DNA from 3 places in the Rhizobium sp. SU303 genome. Region 1 is predicted to be linked to each of the others. Evidence: predicted binding sites of a transcription regulator. Region 1 holds the regulator's gene; each other region holds the start of a gene.

The links. Region 1 encodes HrcA, which represses chaperone genes, less so after heat shock. Its sites were predicted from a motif close to GTTAGCACTCNCNNNNNGNGAGTGCTAAC; they were not measured.
Region 2: a site for HrcA is predicted at 3,338-3,366, ahead of RlegSU303_RS28275 (co-chaperone GroES). Genes of this name have one in related genera too.
Region 3: a site for HrcA is predicted at 5,399-5,427, ahead of groES (co-chaperone GroES). Genes of this name have one in related genera too.

Annotation. Positions count from the first base shown of each region.
Region 1 covers NZ_CP088095.1:3,098-9,955, forward strand. Annotated here, with positions in the region: gene hemW (radical SAM family heme chaperone HemW) at 1-944, opposite strand, end outside; gene rdgB (RdgB/HAM1 family non-canonical purine NTP pyrophosphatase) at 954-1,598, opposite strand; gene RlegSU303_RS00025 (VOC family protein) at 1,599-2,024, opposite strand; gene rph (ribonuclease PH) at 2,021-2,740, opposite strand; gene hrcA (heat-inducible transcriptional repressor HrcA) at 2,869-3,957, shown strand; gene grpE (nucleotide exchange factor GrpE) at 4,068-4,700, shown strand; gene RlegSU303_RS00045 (nucleoside hydrolase) at 4,741-5,685, opposite strand; gene RlegSU303_RS00050 (Hsp20 family protein) at 5,963-6,388, shown strand; gene RlegSU303_RS00055 (BQ00720 family protein) at 6,436-6,693, shown strand; gene RlegSU303_RS00060 (DUF2277 domain-containing protein) at 6,748-6,858, opposite strand, start outside.
Region 2 covers NZ_CP088096.1:778,178-785,035, reverse strand. Annotated here, with positions in the region: gene RlegSU303_RS34430 (hypothetical protein) at 1-60, shown strand, start outside; gene RlegSU303_RS28310 (RES family NAD+ phosphorylase) at 57-701, shown strand; gene RlegSU303_RS28305 (hypothetical protein) at 929-1,192, shown strand; gene RlegSU303_RS28300 (hypothetical protein) at 1,237-1,506, shown strand; gene RlegSU303_RS28295 (HD domain-containing protein) at 1,626-2,045, opposite strand; gene RlegSU303_RS28290 (DUF2934 domain-containing protein) at 2,051-2,377, opposite strand; gene RlegSU303_RS28285 (hypothetical protein) at 2,434-2,790, opposite strand; gene RlegSU303_RS28280 (hypothetical protein) at 2,897-3,187, opposite strand; gene RlegSU303_RS28275 (co-chaperone GroES) at 3,512-3,826, shown strand; gene groL (chaperonin GroEL) at 3,981-5,609, shown strand; gene RlegSU303_RS28265 (hypothetical protein) at 5,663-5,899, shown strand; gene RlegSU303_RS28260 (DUF6522 family protein) at 5,956-6,234, opposite strand; gene RlegSU303_RS28255 (HPP family protein) at 6,270-6,858, opposite strand, start outside.
Region 3 covers NZ_CP088095.1:519,164-526,021, forward strand. Annotated here, with positions in the region: gene hisG (ATP phosphoribosyltransferase) at 1-658, shown strand, start outside; gene RlegSU303_RS02520 (DoxX family protein) at 738-1,175, opposite strand; gene RlegSU303_RS02525 (glutathione binding-like protein) at 1,393-2,103, shown strand; gene RlegSU303_RS02530 (hypothetical protein) at 2,219-2,695, opposite strand; gene groL (chaperonin GroEL) at 3,329-4,972, opposite strand; gene groES (co-chaperone GroES) at 5,045-5,341, opposite strand; gene RlegSU303_RS02545 (hypothetical protein) at 5,459-5,743, opposite strand; gene RlegSU303_RS02550 (TIGR01459 family HAD-type hydrolase) at 5,736-6,584, shown strand; gene RlegSU303_RS02555 (bifunctional riboflavin kinase/FAD synthetase) at 6,615-6,858, shown strand, end outside.

The DNA.
Region 1 (6,858 bases):
CGCTCGACCATGTCGAGCCAGGTTTCCGGCTTGCGCTCGGTCGCCGTCGCGAGCTTCTCGGGGCCACGCGTCAGCCGGCCATGGGCGCCCGGGCCGATGCCGGCATAATCGCCGTAGCGCCAGTAGGTCAGGTTATGCCGGCTTTCAGCGCCTGGCCGGGCATGATTGGAAACCTCATAGGCCGGCATGCCCTCGCGCGCGGTGATCTCCTGCGTCGCCTCGTAGAGCAGTGCCGATTGCTCGCCATCCGGCACGATCAGCTTGCCGGCCTTGTGCAGGCCGTAGAAGGGCGTGCCCTCCTCGATGGTCAGCTGATAGAGCGAAAGATGGTCGACCGCATAGGAGATCGCCTCCTTCAGTTCCTTTTCCCATTCCTCGACCGTCTGCTCCGGCCGGGCATAGATCAGGTCGAAGGACATGCGCGGAAAGATGTCGCGCGCCAGCCTTATCGCCTTCAGTGCGTCGGCGACATCATGCAGCCTGCCGAGGAATTTCAGATCCCGGTCGTTCAGCGCCTGCACGCCGAGCGAGACGCGATTGACGCCGGCCGCCCGATAGCCGCGGAACCGTTCAGCCTCGACGCTCGAAGGGTTGGCCTCCATGGTGATCTCGATGCCATCTGGCACATGCCAGTGCCGCGCAATGCCGTCGAGAATGGCCGAGACCGTTTCCGGCTTCATCAGCGAGGGCGTGCCGCCGCCGAGAAAGATGCTCGTCACCGTCTTCGGCCCGCTCATCGACCGGACCGCCGCCATCTCTGTCAGGAAGGCTGATGTAAAGCGCTCCTGATCCACCGGCTGGTGGCGCACATGGCTGTTGAAGTCGCAATAGGGACACTTCGCCGCGCAGAAGGGCCAATGCACATAGACGCCGAAGCCCGGCTCGCCGGTATCAGGCAGCAGAGCCGCGTCGCGCGAGGTGCTGGGCGTGTCGAAATTGACCACGGACCGACTCTATGCCTCCAGGCAGGTTTCGACAAAGAGTTTGAAGGCGCGGGCCCGGTGCGACAGCGCTTGCGGCTTGCCGACGTTCCAGCCGTGTTTTTCCTCGCCGCTCATTTCGCCGAAGGTGATGTCGTAGCCCTCGGGCTGGAACACCGGATCGTAGCCGAAGCCCTGGGTGCCGCGCGGCGGCCAGACGACGCTGCCTTCCACCTCGCCGCGGAACAGCTCCGTATGCCCATCCGGCCAGGCGAGGCAGAGCACGCTGATGAAGCGCGCCCTGCGCTGTTCGGGCTTTGTCGCGCCGGCATCCTGCAGCGCCTTTTCCACCTTGGCCATCGCCATGTCGAAATCGCGCGTGCCGTCGGCCCTCTCCGCCCAATTGGCGGTGTAGACACCGGGATCGCCGCCGAGTGCATCAACCACCAGCCCGGAATCGTCCGACAACGCCGGCATGCCTGAGGCATTGGCCGAGGCGACCGCCTTGATCGTCGCATTCTCCTCGAAGCTCGTGCCCGTCTCATCCGGCTCGACGAAATTCAGCTCGGCCGCCGATTTGGCGGTGAAGCCGAGCGGCCCGATCAATTCCTGGATCTCGCGGATCTTGCCGGCATTGTGGCTGGCGACGACGATGGTCTTCGTTTCAAGCTTGCGCATTCAGATGTCCTGTTCGATGCCCCAGATTTTAGCCTCCGCGCATTCCAGGCTGTTGCCATCTGGATCGCGGAAATAGATCGAGCGGCCGCCGTTCGGCCAGCGCACCTCGGATTCGATCGCAACGCCGGCCGCCGTCAGCCGTTCGGCCATAGCATCGAGATTGCGGCCGGATACCCGGAAACAGGCATGGCCCTGGCCGCTCGTGCCGTGCGGCGGCACCTGCAGTGCTTCAGGCGCTGGCGGCTTCACCGTTTCCTTAGGATTGAAGATCAGGAGAACGCCTGGCCCGCAGCGGAAGAAGACATGCCGGTTGGCGGCGCGGGCGATCTTTTCAAGTCCGAGAACGTCTTCGTAGAACGTCTCGGCCTTATCGAGATCCCGCGCATAGAGCGCCGTTTCCAACATGCCTTCCAGCATGGGGTTCATCCTTCGACGGCTTGCTTCTGCAGCGCCACGAGTTCGCCGATGCCGTTTCTGGCAAGCTGCATCAGCGAGGTGAATTCGCCCTCGCTGAACGGCGTGCCTTCGGCCGTGCCCTGGATCTCGACGATCCCGCCGGTGCCCGTCATGACGAAGTTCGCATCGGTCTCGGCCGAGGAATCCTCGAGGTAATCGAGATCGATCACCGGCTGGCTGGCGAAGATACCGCAGGAGATGGCGGCGACATGATCCTTCAGGACCCGGTCGACCTTGATCATGTTGCGGCTTTCCATCCATTTCAGGCAGTCGTAAAGCGCGATCCAGCCGCCGGTGATCGAGGCGGTCCGCGTGCCGCCATCGGCCTGGATGACGTCGCAATCCAGCGTGATCTGCCGTTCGCCGAGCGCCTGCAGGTCGACGACGGCGCGCAGCGACCGGCCGATCAGTCGCTGGATTTCCTGGGTGCGGCCGCCCTGCTTGCCGGCGGCGGCTTCGCGCTTCATGCGTTCGCCGGTCGCCCGCGGCAGCATGCCGTATTCGGCCGTGACCCAGCCCTTGCCGGTATTACGCAGCCATGGCGGCGTCTTTTCTTCGAGGCTCGCCGTGCAGAGCACATGCGTATCGCCGAACTTCACCAGGCAGGAGCCTTCCGCATGCTTGGAAAAATTGCGCTCGAACGAGACCTTGCGCATCTGGTCGATTTTTCTGCCTGAAGGCCGCATTCTTATCTCCTGGGGTTTATTTGACCGCTTCTACGATTGGCGGCGCTCATTTGCAAATTCCCTTTTGCCACGGGTGTTAGTTTGACTTACTTTTCGGGAAGTATCATCAGCACGGGTTCGAAAGCTTCATGGGCATCAGGTCGACGTCGGTTTCGGATGCCGTAGCTGCGCTGGACGAGCGCTCCAGGGAAATTTTTCGTCGCATCGTCGAAGGTTATCTGGAAAGCGGCGAGCCGCTCGGTTCGCGCAACCTGTCCCGTATCCTGCCGATGTCGCTGTCGCCGGCCTCGGTGCGCAACGTCATGAGCGATCTCGAAGAGCTCGGCCTGATCTATTCGCCGCATGTCAGCGCCGGCCGGTTGCCGACCCAGATCGGCCTGCGCTTCTTCGTCGATGCCTTCATGCAGGTCGGTGACCTCTCGGCCGAGGAACGCGCCAACATCGACCGCCAGGTGCGGGTCGAAAGCGGCGGCAATCCCGTCGAATCGATGATGAACGAGGCCAGCCGCATGTTATCCGGCATTTCGCGCGGCGCCGGCCTCGTCATCACCTCGAAAAGCGATCCGGTGCTGAAACATGTCGAGTTCATCCGGCTCGAACCGACAAAGGCGCTGGCCGTGCTCGTCGGCGATCACGATCAGGTGGAAAACCGCATCATCGAGCTGCCGGCAGGCGTCACCTCCTCGCAGCTGACCGAAGCTGCGAATTTCCTCAATGCCCATATGTCCGGCCAGACCCTGCCGGAGCTTCGCAAACAATTAAGCCGGTTGAAGGACGACGTTCGTCACGAACTCGATGCCCTGTCGCGCGATCTGGTCGAGCGCGGCATTGCTGTCTGGGCCGGCAGCCCGGACGAGGGAAAGCCCACCCAACTGATCATCCGCGGCCGCGCCAACCTGCTCGAAGGCCTCGCCGGCGCCGAGGATCTCGACCGGCTGCGCCTGCTGTTCGACGATCTCGAGAAGAAGGACAGCCTGATCGAGATCCTCAATCTCGCCGAAAGCGGTTCGGGCGTGCGCATCTTCATCGGTTCGGAAAACAAGCTCTTCTCGCTGTCCGGCTCATCGCTCATCGTCGCACCCTATCGTGACGACGACGATCGCATCGTCGGTGCCGTCGGCGTCATCGGCCCGACGCGGCTGAATTATTCCCGCATCGTGCCGATGGTGGACTATACAGCCCAGCTCGTCTCCCGCCTTTCGCGCAATCAGCTTTGACGCGCAGCTATCAGTCACGCGGAATTTTCGCTTCTTTGTCACGCAGACTTGATTTTTTTCGGTCAAACCTCGATATCGGGCGCATCTGAAGACACCAACCGGAGACCGTCATGACCGATGACACGACGAAAAACGGACCTGACGCAACTGCGGCGGATGCCGCAGCCGACGCTACCGCCTACGTCGAGAACGAAACTGCGCAGCAAGAGCCCGCCCAGCCGGACCCGATCGAGCTTCTGAAAGCCGAAAACGGCGAACTGCGTGACCGCTATCTGCGCCTTGCTGCCGAGATGGACAATCTGCGCCGCCGCACCGAACGCGAGGTGAAGGATGCCAAGTCCTATTCCGTCGCGGGTTTCGCGCGCGACATGCTCGCCGTCTCGGATAATCTGCGCCGCGCGCTCGATGCCATCGCTCCGGAGACCAAGGCTACGGCCGATGCCGGCCTGAGCACGCTGATCGAGGGTGTCGAAATGACCGAGCGCGCCATGCTGTCGGCTCTCGAGCGCCACGGCGTTCGCAAGCTGGAGCCGGTTGGCCAGAAGTTCGATCCGAATTTCCATCAGGCAATGTTCGAGGTGCCGAACCCCGACGTGCCGAACAATACCGTCGTCCAGGTCGTGCAGGCAGGCTTCTCCATCGGCGAGCGCGTGCTGCGCCCGGCCATGGTCGGTGTCGCCAAGGGCGGCCCGAAGCCGGCCGAAGCCGAAACCAACTCCGTCTTCGACGAGAAGGACGCCTGAGGTCGTTTCTTTCCTCCTTGCGAGGAAGGAGACCGAAGTTTTAGATGCGGGCGAAGCGTTCGATCAGCAGATCGAAGAAGCCGTCCGCATCGACATGGCGCATGACCCTGGCATTGCGCTTGCGCTCGGTCACATGCCACCAGTCGACGACCGTCATGCCGACCGTGAGTTCGGACTGGACCTCGATCTCGACATTGCAGTCCCGGCCCTTGAAAAGCTCCGGCTTCAGCAGATAGGCGACGACGGTCGGGTCGTGTAGCGGCCCGCCGTCGGAACCGTATTTCTCGATGTCGAAGCGTTCGAAGAATTCCAGCATCTCGACCATGGCCTTTGCCGGCGCTGTGCCGATCTCGGCCATGCGCTTCACCCGATCCTTACGGGTCAGCAATTGATGCGTCACGTCTAGCGGCATCATCACGATCGGAACGCCTGAGCGGAAGACGATATCGGCGGCCTCTGGGTCGACATAGATGTTGAATTCGGCCACCGGCGTGATGTTGCCGCCCTCGAAAAAGCCGCCGCCCATCATCACCAGTTCGCGGATGCGGGGGACGATGTCGGGCGCCTTCTGGAAGGCCATGCCGATATTGGTGAGCGGCCCGAGCGTGCAGACCGTCACCGTTCCTTCCGGCTCGCGGCGCAGCGTCTCGATGATGAAGTCGACAGCATGGCCGGGCTGCAGCGCCATTGTCGGTTCGCTGAGTTCCGGACCGTCGAGGCCGGTTTTGCCATGCACATGTTCGGCGGTCACCAGCTTGCGGGCGATCGGCGCGTCGGCGCCGGCGAAAACCTTCGTCTCCGTCCGGCCGCAGAGCTCGCAGACGATGCGCGCATTGCGGCTGGTGAGCGAAAGCGGCACGTTGCCGGCGACCGTCGTGACCCCCAGCACCTCCAGCTCATCGGGGCTGCCGAAGGCAAGCATGATGGCGGCCGCGTCGTCCTGGCCGGGATCCGTGTCGATGATGATCTTTCTTGCGCTTGCCATTCCGATCGTTCCATCCTCGCACTGCGTGTTATCGGGCATGCACCGATTTCTTCACGTTCCGTCACAAATCAGCACAATCCGCGCGGGCATGTTTTGATGCGAGGCAGCAGGCGCTTTGTCAAGGAAAGAGCCTGACGCCAGCTTAAAATTGAGAAGGTGGCGCCGACACGTCGCGCCCTATGCCTTGCAGCGCCGGGCTCTTCTCCCCATATTAGCGGCATCCGGATGCTGCCGTTAAGGTCCGGGATGGTCGCTTGCATCAAGGACTTGAAACGAGATGAGCCGCATTACCCCTTTCGCCAGCCCGCTGCTTCTGGGCTTCGATGCCATGGAAAAGACGCTGGAGCGCATTTCCAAGGCAAGTGACGGATATCCACCTTATAATATCGAACGCATCGCCGCCGACACCGGCGCGCCGGAACGTCTGCGCATCACCCTTGCCGTGGCCGGCTTCAGCGAGGAGGAACTCGATGTCTCCATTGAGGAGAATCAGCTTGTGATCCGCGGCCGCCAGGCCGAACAGGGTGAACGGGACTATCTTTATCGCGGTATCGCCGCCCGTCAGTTCCAGCGTACTTTCGTTCTTGCCGACGGCATGCAGGTGCTCGGCGCCGGCCTGAAGAACGGTCTGCTCTCCGTCGATCTAATTCGTCCGGAACCCGCGCGCATGGTCAAGAAAATTAACATTTCGGTCTCACAGTAGCACAACGGTTTGTCGAACCGTTGGTCCCTTCTCCCGGAGGAACAGGAATGTTGATGAAAGAAGCCACGTCTCACTTGACCAAATCCGAGCTTGCCCACATCGGCAACGGCGAGGTCGCCTATATCAGAAAAATGCGGACCGATGAGGTCGCCAAGTGCTTTCCCGAGGCGCCGGATATCGATCCGAACGTCGATCTCTGGGCACTCTTCGGCGCCGACGGCACGCCGATCCTTTTGACGGACAACCGCTCCAGCACCTTTTTCAAGGCTGCCGAGGACGAATTGAAGACGGTCAGCCTGCACTGACCGTCAAGGCCATTTGAGCCTTGATTGAGATCTCCTGTGCGTGACAGGGTTTCCTTAAGCGAACCGGACCGCCGTTCTCGCGCGCGCCTTTGCCGCGACCTCTTCGCGATCACGAGGAGGTTGAGACGTTTCCAGCGAATCGAGCAGCTCGCGGGCACATGCCGC
Region 2 (6,858 bases), on a different replicon from region 1:
GACGATATGGACGCGGTGACGGCTGCCGCGACCCGCGAGCGGCAAGAAGTCGCTGGGTGAGCCACCCTCCTCTGCCAAGCCCGCCGTCGCCCTTTCCAACGATCAACATCCGGACGGTCAAGGCAGGTACGGCGCTTCATCGAAGCCATCTGTCTTCGTTCCGGGCAGGGCAATTCAATCCCTGCAAGGGACAAGCGACCCAATTCGCACCGTTCAACGACGCGCACGGCAATTGTGTCGCGACGCTCTATGCGGCAACGAGCAGAGAGGCGGCCGCCTTCGAGTCGATCTTTCACGACATCGAACCGGCCGCCGCTTTCAAGACCGTCCGGCTTGCCGTCGTCGAAGCGCGAACGGTCAGCGTCATCGCGCCAAAGCGTGATCTGCAGCTGGCAAGCCTTTTCGCACCCGATTTGAAGGCCTGGAAACTCCGTCGAACGGATCTCATCGAAACGCCGAAGTCGACCTATGGCGAGACCGTCCTGTGGGCCGAAACCATTCATCGGGCGCGCACCGACATTGACGGGTTGATCTGGACGTCCCGCCAGTGCGACCCCGAACAATGCATCATCCTGTTCGAGGATCGCTTGGCAGAGGACCGGCTCGACGTCGTTCAATCCATCGACGCCGGTGCGGACGCCGATCGCCTTCTCGAACTGCGGGACTATGGGCGCCGTGCGGGCATCACGATCATATCTTAGCGCCAATGACGCTCGCTGACTCCGGAACCGTCACCAAAGCTATTTTCAAAAACCAATGCGCGCTCAACGCCGCCGTCGCATAATATTTTCGAATTACCCAATAATTATATTTATACCTTCAACTAATGAATAAGAAAAACCCACTCTTCGCAACATTGCTGTAATGAAATCCGGCAAAGCGCAGCATACTCAGCTTTCAGTTTCCGAAATCTTGAGAGGAGGACGCAATGCCTACCATAATGATCTGCCACGACGTCAAAGACACGAAACACTGGCTCGCCTCACCGATCCGCAAGCAGGTATTGGAACCCGTTGGCGTCACGAACATTCGCACGTTTACAGACCCTCAAAACTCCAACCGCGTCGGCTTGGTCATGGACGTTGCAGACATGGAAAAGTTGATGGCCTTCATGCAGACCAAGACAGCGGCCGATGCGATGGCCAGTGACGGCGTCTTGCCCGAGACCATGACGTTCCTCGTTCAATCATAACACACATCTCGACGAGACTTGGAAATGCAACGCGGGAGGATGATATGACGACATTATTCGTAAGGCACGAGGTCTCCGATTATGCCGCCTGGCGCAAGATATATGATGGCTTTTCGCCGGTGCAGAAGGCCAATGGGGTGACGGCGCAAGCCGTTTATCGCGCCATCGACAATCCGAACGATATTACCGTCACCCACGAGTTTGCCACGCTTGAAGCGGCGCAGGCATTCAGCAAGCTGGACGAGTTGAAGACGGCGATGCGCACGGGAGGCGTGCTCGGCGCCCCGACGGTGTGGTTTGCCAACAAAGCATGAAATGCGGCCAAACGGGCTCCGTCGCTGCAAGCGGAGGCCAGGTTGCGGTCACGCTCTGCACGTGACATGGAAGCCGAGGAGTGCGCCCTTGCGCCGATTCCCGACCTTTGTCCGCGTTCCTATTGTCCGTTCCTGATGTCGCGCAGGAGATCCAGGCCGCGCTGGTATTTTTCCGTTTTCTTGCCAGCTTGTTCGGCCTGTCGGAGATTGTCTTCGAGGTCGGCCTGTTTGACGGGCAAGGCCAGCGGGTTTGATGCCGCACGTCTGACGAAGCCGTCATCCGGTTCGTCCGGTCGCCGTGTCAGAGCATTTACCGCGGCGATGATCGCCGGCGGAAAGCCTTCTTCCCTCAGCCTGTCGAGCGTCCAGCCGCTTCCCTTCTCGACGACGTCATGAAGGTAGGCGACCGTTCGCGTCTCCTCACCGGAAACGAGAAGCGCTACCCGCTGGCAGTGCTCGAAGAACGGCCGGCCGGTCTTGTCCGCTTGGCCTTCGTGGGCCGTAAGAGCGATCTGGATGGCATGGTCGAGATGCTGCATGGCGATCAAGGCCCTTCGGTCTTCCTGATCTTCCGCCAGGAAGGCTTTTCGCCCGTCGTCATCTCGATGTCAGGGACGGGAGCCGCGGCGGCCTGGACAGGTCTCGCCCGTGGCCGATCGAGATCGCCACTCTCGCCGGCGCCTTGAAGCAGCGCCGCGTCATCCCTGTCGTCTTCATCGAGCAGGTTCTGCAGCGTCTCATTCTCGTCCTCGCCGGCAAGTTCGTCGCAGGCTTGAAGCCAATGGCGCTGGTCAGCGCCATCCGGGCGGCCCTCGGCCTCCCAGATTTCGTAGGCACGGCGACGGATCTGCTCGTGCTTGTCTATAGCCATGATCGCCTCCAAGCGCATTGGAACGAGCCCGCCCGAAGAGCGGCTCGGCCGCCCTTTCAGGGCGTGTTGATGGTTGGAAGAAAATCCTCCACCTGCTTGCGTTGATCCTTTGGAAGCGTCTCCACCCGTTCCTTCCAGAACCGTTCGGCCTCCGGCGGATCCTTGTCCCAGTGGCGAACATCGGTGATATTGTCATCGATCATCGACCGGCGTTGGCCGCCGAGACTGAGATATTCCTTTGCAAGCTTCAGGCTTGGGGTTTCGGTGCCGCGATCGCGATCTAATGCCGAACTCACGTTGCGCCGGGCAGTCTCCAATGCCCTTTTGCGGTCGGTCTCGGCCCGTTCGCTATCGGCGGACCGCGCATCGTCGGTGCCGCTCTCTGGCGGCACGTTGGATCTGGAAGTCATCATGGATCACCTTTCGATGTTGTGATCCAATAACCTTCGCAAGCAGTGAGAGTTCCGTGTGGGTGGCGATTGATTTGAGCGGGCGACCGAGGCGGGCCCGAAGCGGCGATCAATGGACGGCCATGCTCACCATCCGATAGGGGTGCACGGCTTCGAATTGCGAGATCATCGCCGTTGCCTGCTGCAATACGAGCTCGGCATTTTCCGGATCGTCACGGGCGAGCTCATCGGCGTTGACGCGGATCGCTTCAGCCATGTTGTTGGAGAGTGCCGCAAAATGCGTATTGCCTTCGACAAAGGCCTCACGCGCCGTGTCCTCCAGCGTACGAGCGATATCGACGAGGATTTCCTCGCGTTCCTCGATACTGAGGTCTTTGATTAGTTTGGTGTTCTCTTCCATGTCACTCACTCCTAAAGACGTGGGACGGTGACCGAGCTCATCAAGCCTCGGCCACCAAAGAACTAGGAATGCCGAAATACGGATTCAAGCCTCAATGCCGTTCGCCCTTTTATTCGAACGCAGGAGCCGATTGTCTGTTCCCTGTTGGGCGTTAGCAGTCTCCGGCGGAGAGTGCTAATTTTTCTTTCGCCGCCTCTTGAAATTGCTGAACCCTCGAACCAGATCATTCGCGCAAGGCGCGCGCGCGAACCTGCACCCGCCCGGATTGGTTATCCGGTCCGGCCACGGGAACAACGTCATCATTGTTCATCGATAGAGGAAGACATGTCGTTTCGACCGCTTCATGACCGTATTCTCGTCCGCCGGGTCGATTCAGAGGAAAAGACCAAGGGCGGCATCATCATTCCCGACACCGCCAAGGAGAAGCCGCAGGAAGGCGAGGTTATCGCCGTCGGCCCCGGCGCACGCAACGACGCCGGACAGATTCAGGCTCTCGACGTCAAGCCCGGCGATCGCATCCTGTTCGGCAAATGGTCCGGCACCGAGATCAAGATCAATGGCGAAGATCGGCTGATCATGAAGGAAAGCGACGTGATGGGGATTATCGAAACCCGGGGCGAAAAGAAGCAGGCCGCCTGAGATTCCTGCGGGCATCCGTCGATGCAGGAGCGCATCGGCTTTTCATGGAAACGCAGAACCGCTCCAACCTTTTATTTCTGACGCAATTCCAAACGGAAAACCACGTCGCACTTTTCCAGGAATTGCTCTGGCTGCCTATGAAGGAGTGAGGACAATGGCTGCTAAAGAAATCAAATTCAGCACCGAAGCCCGTGAGAAGATGCTGCGTGGCGTCGACATCCTGGCCAACGCCGTGAAGGCGACCCTCGGCCCGAAAGGCCGCAACGTCGTGATCGAAAGGTCTTTCGGCGCACCGCGCATGACCAAGGACGGCGTTTCGGTCGCCAAGGAAATCGAACTCGAAGACAAGTTCGAAAACATGGGCGCCCAGATGGTCCGCGAAGTCGCCTCGAAGACCAGCGACGTCGCCGGCGACGGCACCACGACGGCAACGGTGCTGGCCCAGGCAATCGTCAAGGAGGGCGCCAAGGCCGTTACGTCGGGCATGAACCCGATGGACCTGAAACGCGGCATCGATCTTGCGGTCGGCGCCATCGTTGCGGAACTGAAGGCCAACGCCCGCAAGATCTCCAACAATTCCGAAATCGCCCAGGTCGGCACGATCTCCGCCAATGGCGATGCCGAAATCGGCCGCTTTTTGGCGGAAGCGATGGAAAGGGTCGGCAATGATGGCGTCATCACGGTTGAAGAAGCCAAGACCGCCGAAACCGAACTCGAAGTCGTCGAAGGCATGCAGTTCGACCGCGGCTATCTCAGCCCCTATTTCGTGACCAATGCCGACAAGATGCGGGTCGAGTTTGAAGACCCCTATATTCTCATCCACGAGAAGAAGCTCTCGAACCTGCAGTCGATGCTCCCGGTTCTCGAAGCCGTCGTCCAATCCAGCAAGCCGCTGCTGATCATCGCTGAAGACGTCGAAGGCGAGGCGCTTGCGACCCTCGTCGTCAACAAGCTGCGCGGCGGCCTGAAGATCGCCGCCGTCAAGGCGCCTGGCTTCGGCGACCGCCGCAAGGCCATGCTGGAAGACATCGCCATCCTGACCGCCGGCACTGTCATCTCCGAAGATCTCGGCATCAAGCTCGAATCCGTCACGCTCGACATGCTCGGCCGTGCCAAGAAGGTGTCGATCGAGAAGGAAAACACCATGATTGTCGACGGTTCGGGCGCCAAGTCCGACATCCAAGGCCGTGTTGCCCAGATCCGCGCCCAGATCGAAGAAACCACGTCCGACTACGACCGCGAGAAGCTGCAGGAACGCCTTGCCAAGCTCGCCGGCGGCGTTGCCGTCATCCGCGTCGGCGGCTCGACGGAAGTCGAGGTGAAGGAAAAGAAGGACCGCGTCGACGACGCGCTTCATGCAACCCGCGCGGCGGTCGAGGAGGGTATCCTGCCGGGCGGAGGCGTGGCGCTGCTGCGCGCCGTCAAGGCGCTCGATAATCTCAGCGTGGCCAACCAGGACCAGCGCGTCGGTATCGATATCGTCCGTCGCGCTCTCGAGGCGCCGGCTCGCCAGATCGCCGAAAATGCCGGAGCGGAAGGCTCGATCGTCGTCGGCAAGCTGCGCGAGAAAAGCGAGTTCTCCTACGGCTGGAACGCTCAGACGGGCGAATATGGCGACCTCTATGCCCAGGGCGTCATCGATCCGGCCAAGGTTGTTCGCACTGCGCTTCAGGATGCCGCCTCCATTGCCGGTCTTCTCGTCACGACGGAAGCCATGATCGCCGAAAAACCCAAGAAGGACGCCGCTCCGCCAATGCCTCCCGGCGCCGGCATGGATTTCTAGAAAGGCTGCCGGCCCGCCCGCACCCCGGGCGGGCCTTGTCTAAGGGAATAGAGATGGTTCAAACGATCAAAAGCCGATCGCAGGTACCGCTGGACTCCCGCGATCTCGAAATCTGCCAGCAGGTCTTCGACAAGATCAGATCCGATTACCAGGTGGCAAAGGACAGCGACGAAGCCGAACGAATGGCGAGCATCGTCATCGAGCTCTACCGACAGGGCGTACGCGACCCCAATCACCTGCAGTCGATGGTCGAGGCGGCCCGCGGCCTCTTCGAAACGAACGAGCGGTAGGGAATGCCGTGCCTGCGCGTAATAAGCACCGCGTGGGAGCACATATCATGATGGTGTCAGCGCGGGTGCCGTCCGGAGGATCTTCCCCGGAGAACGGTCATCTGTTCCTGCTGCACTTCATTTTCATCGTTCAAAACGGCTTGCCAAAGCCTGTTGCCGAGCCGAAGCGACACCCGTTTCGTCCCCTCATGTTCAGCGGTACCGATTTCCACGGAACTGACGACGGAACCATGGCGCATGTGGCGGCGAAGATCGGCGAGCGACAGCCCGAACCGCTCCGCCAGTTCCGATGATTCCAGGATGAAGTCGCCATTTGAATCGCGCTCGATCAGCACCGACTTTTTCTCCAGCTACGTCTCACGCCGACCGCTCACGCCACCGCCGGGATCGCATTCTCTTCCTTCGGCAGCAGTCGCGCTACTGCGCTCAGCAGATCCGTCTGCGATATCACGCCAAGGATCCGATAATCGTCATCGACAATGATGACGGCATGCGTGCGTCCGTCCGTCAGAACGGGCAATAGCGACAGGGCGGGGTCCGAAGGCCTCGCTACCGTCGGTCTCGAGATCGCATGCGCGATGGTCTCGGTGCCCCTCGACAATTCCCGCAAGCCGACGGTGCCGATGAGGCGGCCCTCCGGGTCCTTCACCGGCAGCGTACGGATATTATGCTTCAAGAGAAGATGCCGTGCGGCATCCGGCTCCGGAGCTTCGCCAATGGCGATCACGTCACGCGACATGATATCGGCACAGCTGATCTTGCCGTTTGAGCGGATGGCCGCCTGCAGCTGGACCTGCTGCAACAGCCGGCCAAGGTCTGCCCGATCGATATCGAAGGTTTCGTCGAGCGCTTCGAGGGCAGCATCGACATCCTCCTCTCGAAAACCCACCCGCACGGCCGAGGGCAAGTCGATCGTCTGATGGGTGTTCTCCGCGGGTTTCGGAACGACGTGCGGATAA
Region 3 (6,858 bases), 520 kb from region 1:
GAAGGAAGACGCTTCGGCGATCTTCGAACGTGCCGGTATGACGATTTCTGCGGTCGGCAACGATCGCTCCTATCGCGGCCGCGTCGAAGGCTGGGACGATGTGGAAATCGCCTTCCTCTCGGCCTCCGAAATCTCCCGTGAAATCGGCAACGGCACCGTCGATTTCGGCGTCACCGGCGAGGATCTGATGCGGGAGGGTTTTGCCGAGGTCGACAAGCGCGTCGAATTCTGCGCCCGCCTCGGCTTCGGCCACGCCGATGTCGTCGTCGCCGTGCCGGAGATCTGGCTCGATGTCGACACCATGGCCGATCTCGTCGATGTCGCCGCCGATTTTCGCGCCCGCCACTCCAGGCGCCTTGCCATCGCCACCAAATACTGGCGGCTGACCCAGCAGTTCTTTTCGAGCCAGCACGGCATCCAGCTTTATCGCATCGTCGAAAGCCTGGGCGCCACCGAGGGCGCTCCCGCGGCCGGCTCGGCCGATATCATCGTCGATATCACCTCCACCGGCTCGACGCTGCGCGCCAACCATCTGAAGGTGCTCCAGGACGGTGTCATCCTGCATTCGCAGGCCTGCCTGGTGCGCGCCCGCAAGGAAAGCCACGCCGGCGAGCCTGTCGTGCAGGCGATCATAGAGGCAGTGCGCGCCGCCCTCTGATCTCAGTCATAAAGACCAAAAGAAAACCCGCCGTCGGATGACGGCGGGTTCGCTATGTCTGGGAGGATGTCTGCTGGTGTTACGCAGCTGCGTAGGCGCCGCGGCGGGCGTCGAGCGAGTAGGCGCCTGCGCCATTGGTGGCGAGCATGATATAGGCGCCGGCGAGCGTGATGTTCTTCATGAGATTGACGAAGTTCAGGCCGTTGATCCAGCCGTTGGCGGCGGCCGGGAAATCCGGAACATTGACCGGTGCAAGATGGAAGACAAGGCCGGTGAAGACACAGAAGACGGCGAGCAGCCAGCCGACGATGCGGACCTGGAAGCCGACGAGCACGGCAATGCCGGTTGCGAGTTCGAAGAGGCCGGCGAGATAGGCGAGCGCGGTGGACGCCGGAAGACCGGCGCCGGCGATCATGCCTGCGGTCGAGGCCGGATCGGTTACCTTGCCGAAGCCGGCGAAGATGAACATGAAGGAAAGCAGGATACGGGCAATCAGGATGATGACGTTGTTCGACATGGACGTTGTCTCCGTTTCAAGGACTTTGGAGATCACGGTGCCGCCCCGGCACCGGTTCGACCTCGGATGCCTCTATGTCGCTCTTTTCTCTTGTTGTGGAAAGATAAACGAAAGGGGACACTTCGTTCACTAATATGGAACGATCTACCTTGCGGTCTCCCCGCTTGCCTTTGCCAAGCCCGGTCTTTTATGGTCAGCGCCCAACATGGAGAATCCGATGGCAGATCTTTCCGCATTTCCGATCACGACGCGCTGGCCGGCGAAAAATCCCGACATCATCCAGCTCTATTCCCTGCAGACGCCGAATGGGGTGAAGGTCTCAGTCGCCCTCGAGGAGCTCGGCCTTGCCTACGAGCCGCATTATATTTCCTTCGCCGCCAACGAGCAGAAGTCGCCGGAATTCGAATCTCTCAACCCAAACGGCCGCATTCCGGCGATCATTGATCCGAACGGGCCGGATGGGAAGCCGATCGGCCTTTTCGAATCCGGCGCCATTCTGCTTTATCTCGCGGAAAAAACTGGCAAGCTCATCCCTGCCGATGCTGCCGGCCGATATGAAACCATCCAATGGGTGTTTTTCCAGATGGCGGGCATCGGCCCGATGTTCGGCCAGTTCGGTCATTTCTACAAATTTGCCGCCGACAAGGTCGTCAACAATTCCTACCCGGTGGAGCGTTATCGCGATGAATCCAAGCGCCTGCTCGGGGTGCTTGAAGACCGGTTGAAGGGCCGTCAGTGGATCATGGGCGACCAGTACACCATCGCCGACATCACCACCTTCACCTGGGTTCGCGGTGCCGATATCTTCTATGGCGGCCGCGAGGTTCTCGAATACGCGAAATTCCCCGCCGTCTCGGATTGGCTGGAGCGCTGCATCGCTCGTCCGGCAAGTGCCAGGGGTCTAAACATACCGGTCAAGCCGGAGTAACGAAAGATAGCTGGAAAGTAGAAAGGCCGCCCTCGCAGACGTCGGGGCGGCCATTGATTTTGCTTTTCCGGCTTATTGCTGGCGACTGAATAAAATGATGCAGCAATTCAAAATGCTACAGCGTCCTTTGCGCGTCTGAAAAGCTGCGCGGCGCTGTCGTGATCTGCTTTGCGCCTTCCAGCTTGAAGCGCGGAAAGACGAAAACGCCGGCCATGCTGCCGCTGTATTTCTGCTCGAGACCATTGGACTCGCCCATGCAGAAGAGCGGCTGGCGAAAGCCGTTCGGCATGATGATCGTCGTCGAAAAACAGAAGGAGGAGCAGAGCGTCGCCGCCTGCTCGAACAGCTCCAATATGTGGCTGCGGTCCTTGGCATCATAGCAGCGGATCAGGCCGAGCAGCCCGCAATCCTGCGTGGCAAGGCCGTGCAGCATCGCGCTCCATTCGCCGAGACGGAGCATGCCGCTCGAAAAATCTCCAGTCCAGGCTTCGGAAACGGAAAACTGCGCCAACATCTTATGATTTTGATTGGCGTCATCAAGCGAGCTGGGTGTCAAAGGTACGGCTGCATTGGCTCTGGCGATGTTAAACAAGGCGTTCCCCCGTTCGGATGCGGCTCCTCGGCCGCACGCTCGGCAAACACAAAGAAACAGGATCACGCAGCAGCGGGCATGATGCCCGCGCTTACCTCCGGCGATTATTGCCACGGCCATCTGGCCTCCGTAACCGGAGCCCCTCAAAGCCGAACGTTCACGTATGCTCTCCGTGCTCCGGCCTCGTCTATTGGCGAGAACTATCGCCGGGCGCGGTTGAAGTGCAGCGCGGATTTATAGGGGCTTTTGGACAAACGGCAACGGCTTTTTAAGGGGTATTCGGATCGGCCTCTTTTCTTAGGATGTCTGCATCTTCGGCCTATTTCGCGAGAATTGGCATGGGAAGATCATCTTTGAGAGCTTTGCAAACGTTTTCACTCAACGTCAGGCCGGAAATGTTGCAGCAGCACTGCGATCTCTCGCATGCCGGCAGGCTGAGAAATACGCAGGCAGCGCAAGTTTGGCGCAAGCTTCGTGCCTCGGACCTGCAAGAGGGAGATGGGTAAATGTTTCGCCGGCTATGCCAATCAGTGTGCCGCGCGTCGAATCGCTTTGGTCAAAGAAAAGGGCGACCCGAGGGCCGCCCTTCCTGTTCCGGATGCCGGAATGGTAGTCAGTGATGGCTTTCGCCGATCACATCATGTCCATTCCGCCCATTCCGCCCATGCCGCCCGGCATGCCGCCGCCAGCCGATTCTTTCTTCGGCAGTTCGGCGATCATGGCTTCGGTGGTGATCAGCAGCGATGCGACAGAAGCAGCGTTCTGCAGCGCCGTGCGAACGACCTTGAGCGGGTCGACGATACCCATGGCGATCATGTCGCCATATTCGGATGTCTGGGCGTTGTAGCCGAAGTTGTCTTCGTTCTTGTCGAGGACCTTGCCGACAACGATCGAGGCTTCGTCGCCTGCGTTTTCAGCGATCTGACGAACGAGCGACTGCAGGGCGCGGCGAACGATGTTGATGCCGGCTTCCTGGTCGTCGTTTGCACCCTTGACGGTGATCTTCGTGGAGGAGCGGAGCAGAGCGATACCGCCGCCGGGGACGATGCCTTCCTGAACGGCAGCGCGCGTCGCGTTGAGCGCGTCGTCGATGCGGTCCTTCTTTTCCTTCACTTCGACTTCCGTCGAGCCGCCGACGCGGATGACGGCAACGCCGCCAGCGAGCTTGGCAAGACGTTCCTGCAGCTTCTCGCGGTCGTAGTCGGAGGTGGTTTCTTCGATCTGCGCCTTGATCTGGGCAACACGGCCTTCGATGTCGGTCTTGGCGCCCGAACCGTCGACGATCGTGGTGTTTTCCTTGGAGATCGAAACCTTCTTGGCACGGCCGAGCATGTCGAGCGTGACGGATTCGAGCTTGATGCCGAGGTCTTCGGAGATGACAGTGCCGCCCGTCAGGATGGCGATGTCTTCGAGCATGGCCTTGCGGCGGTCGCCGAAGCCAGGCGCCTTGACGGCAGCGATCTTCAGGCCGCCGCGCAGCTTGTTGACGACGAGCGTAGCAAGCGCTTCGCCTTCGACGTCTTCAGCAACGATGAGGAGCGGCTTGCCGGTCTGAACGACGGCTTCGAGAACCGGGAGCATCGACTGCAGGTTCGAGAGCTTCTTCTCGTGAAGGAGAATGAAGACGTCTTCGAGGTCGGCGATCATCTTTTCCGGGTTGGTCACGAAGTAGGGGCTGAGGTAGCCGCGGTCGAACTGCATGCCTTCGACGACTTCGAGTTCGGTTTCGGCGGTCTTGGCTTCTTCAACCGTGATGACGCCTTCGTTGCCGACCTTCTGCATGGCTTCAGCAATGTCGAGACCGACCTGCTTGTCGCCATTTGCCGAAATCGTGCCGACCTGTGCAACTTCTTCCGAAGTCGAGATCTTCTTGGCCTTGGCCTGGAGATCCTTCACGACGTCGGCGACAGCGAGGTCGATGCCGCGCTTCAGGTCCATCGGGTTCATGCCGGCTGCAACGGCCTTGTTGCCTTCGCGAACGATCGCCTGGGCAAGAACGGTTGCCGTCGTGGTGCCGTCGCCGGCGATGTCGTTGGTCTTCGAAGCAACTTCGCGGACCATCTGGGCGCCCATGTTTTCGAACTTGTCTTCGAGTTCGATTTCCTTGGCGACGGAAACGCCGTCCTTGGTGATGCGCGGCGCGCCGAAGGACTTGTCGATGATGACGTTACGGCCCTTCGGGCCGAGCGTTACCTTGACTGCATCGGCGAGAATGTCGACGCCGCGCAGCATCTTTTCGCGCGCGGTGCGGCCAAACTTGATTTCTTTAGATGCCATATTCTTAACTCCTGAATTCGAGTTGTTCGGGCAAAGAGCCCGTCAGCCATTTCGGGAAAGCAGGTCGGCCGATCAGCCGATGATGCCCATGATGTCGGCTTCCTTCATGATCAGAAGGTCTTCGCCGTCGATCTTGACTTCGGTGCCGGACCACTTGCCGAACAGAATGCGGTCGCCAGCCTTGACGTCGAGTGCGACGACCTTGCCGGACTCATCGCGCGCGCCGGAGCCGACGGCGACGATTTCGCCTTCCTGCGGCTTTTCCTTGGCGGTATCGGGAATGATGATGCCGCCCTTGGTCTTGGCTTCGGACTCAACGCGGCGAACAACGACGCGGTCGTGAAGGGGGCGGAAGTTGGTGCTTGCCATTGTCTAATCCCTCGATCGAATGACATTCGCGGACCGGAGTGGCCCACATGGATAGATGTTAGCACTCCCTTGCGGTGAGTGCTAGCGACGAGCATTTAGGGATGGCTCCGAGAGGAGTCAATGAGAGCAATCACGAATTTTTGTGCCGGAATTGTGAAGAGGCCGGAGAATAGTCGGAGATTGCGGCCGAAACCATGGCGCGGCCGAACTTTGCCGAACTCGTCCGCCGCCGGCGATCTGGCGCTTTGCGGCAATCGTCAAAACCCCTTGCCCATCCGCTTCGCCGGATCGCCGTTCGAGCTCTTCGCATTGGCCCGGCAGCAAAGAAAATGCCTTGCCATCGCCTTGCGCCTTTGCAATGTCACCGGTGACTGAAGCAAATCGGGAAATCGGAATGGCCAAGCGGATAGAAAACTTCTCGGAGATATCAGGTCACTATGATGTGGTGCTCTGCGATGTCTGGGGCGTCGTTCACAACGGCGTCGATCCGTTCCCGAAGGCGGCAGCAGCCCTTGAAGCGGCACGCGACAGCGGCCTCGCCGTCGTCCTCATCACCAATTCTCCGCGCCTTTCCTGGCAGGTGGTCGAGCAGTTGCGCCAGATCGGCGTTCCCGACAGCGCCTATGACAGGATCGTCACCTCCGGCGACGTCACGCGCGGGTTGATCGCCGAAGGGCCGAAGACCGTCTTTCTGCTCGGCCCCGAGCGCGACAAGGCGCTGCTCGAAGGCATTGGCGTCGAGCGCCGGCCGGCGGGCGAAGCGCAATCGCTGGTCTGCACCGGCTTTTTCGACGACGAGACGGAGAAGCCGGAGGATTACACCGAGATGCTTCTCGATTTCAAAACCCGCGAGGTGCCGATGATCTGCGCCAATCCCGACCTCATCGTCGAGCGCGGCCATCGCATCATCCCCTGCGCCGGCGCCATGGCCGCCTATTACGAGCAGCTCGGCGGAAAAACCCGCATCGCCGGCAAGCCGCATCGGCCGATCTACGAGGCGACGCTTGCGGCTGCCCGCGAGCTTCGCGGTGATTTCCCGGTCGAGCGCGTGCTGGCGATCGGCGACGGCATGCCGACCGATGTGCGGGGCGCCTTGAATTACGGCCTCGACCTCCTCTACATCAGCGGTGGTATCCACGCTAAGGAATATACTCTCAACGGCGAGACCGACGAGGCGCTCCTCAACGCCTATCTCGAACGGGAAAACGCCGCGCCAAAGTGGTGGATGCCCCGCCTTGCATGAAGACACGCCTTGCATGAAGAGAGCCAGCCGATGACCGTCTTCCACCGCAATGAAACCCGGGAACCCCTACCCGCCCATCTGAAGGGCGGCGTCATTGCCATCGGCAATTTCGATGGCGTGCACCGCGGCCATCAATCGGTGCTGAGCCGGGCGCTGGAGATCTCGAAGGCGCGCAGCATTCCCGGCTTGGTGCTGACCTTCGAGCCGCATCCTCGAACGGTCTTCCAGCCGCAGACGCCGGTCTTCCGGCTGACGCCCGCGCCGCTCAAGGCCC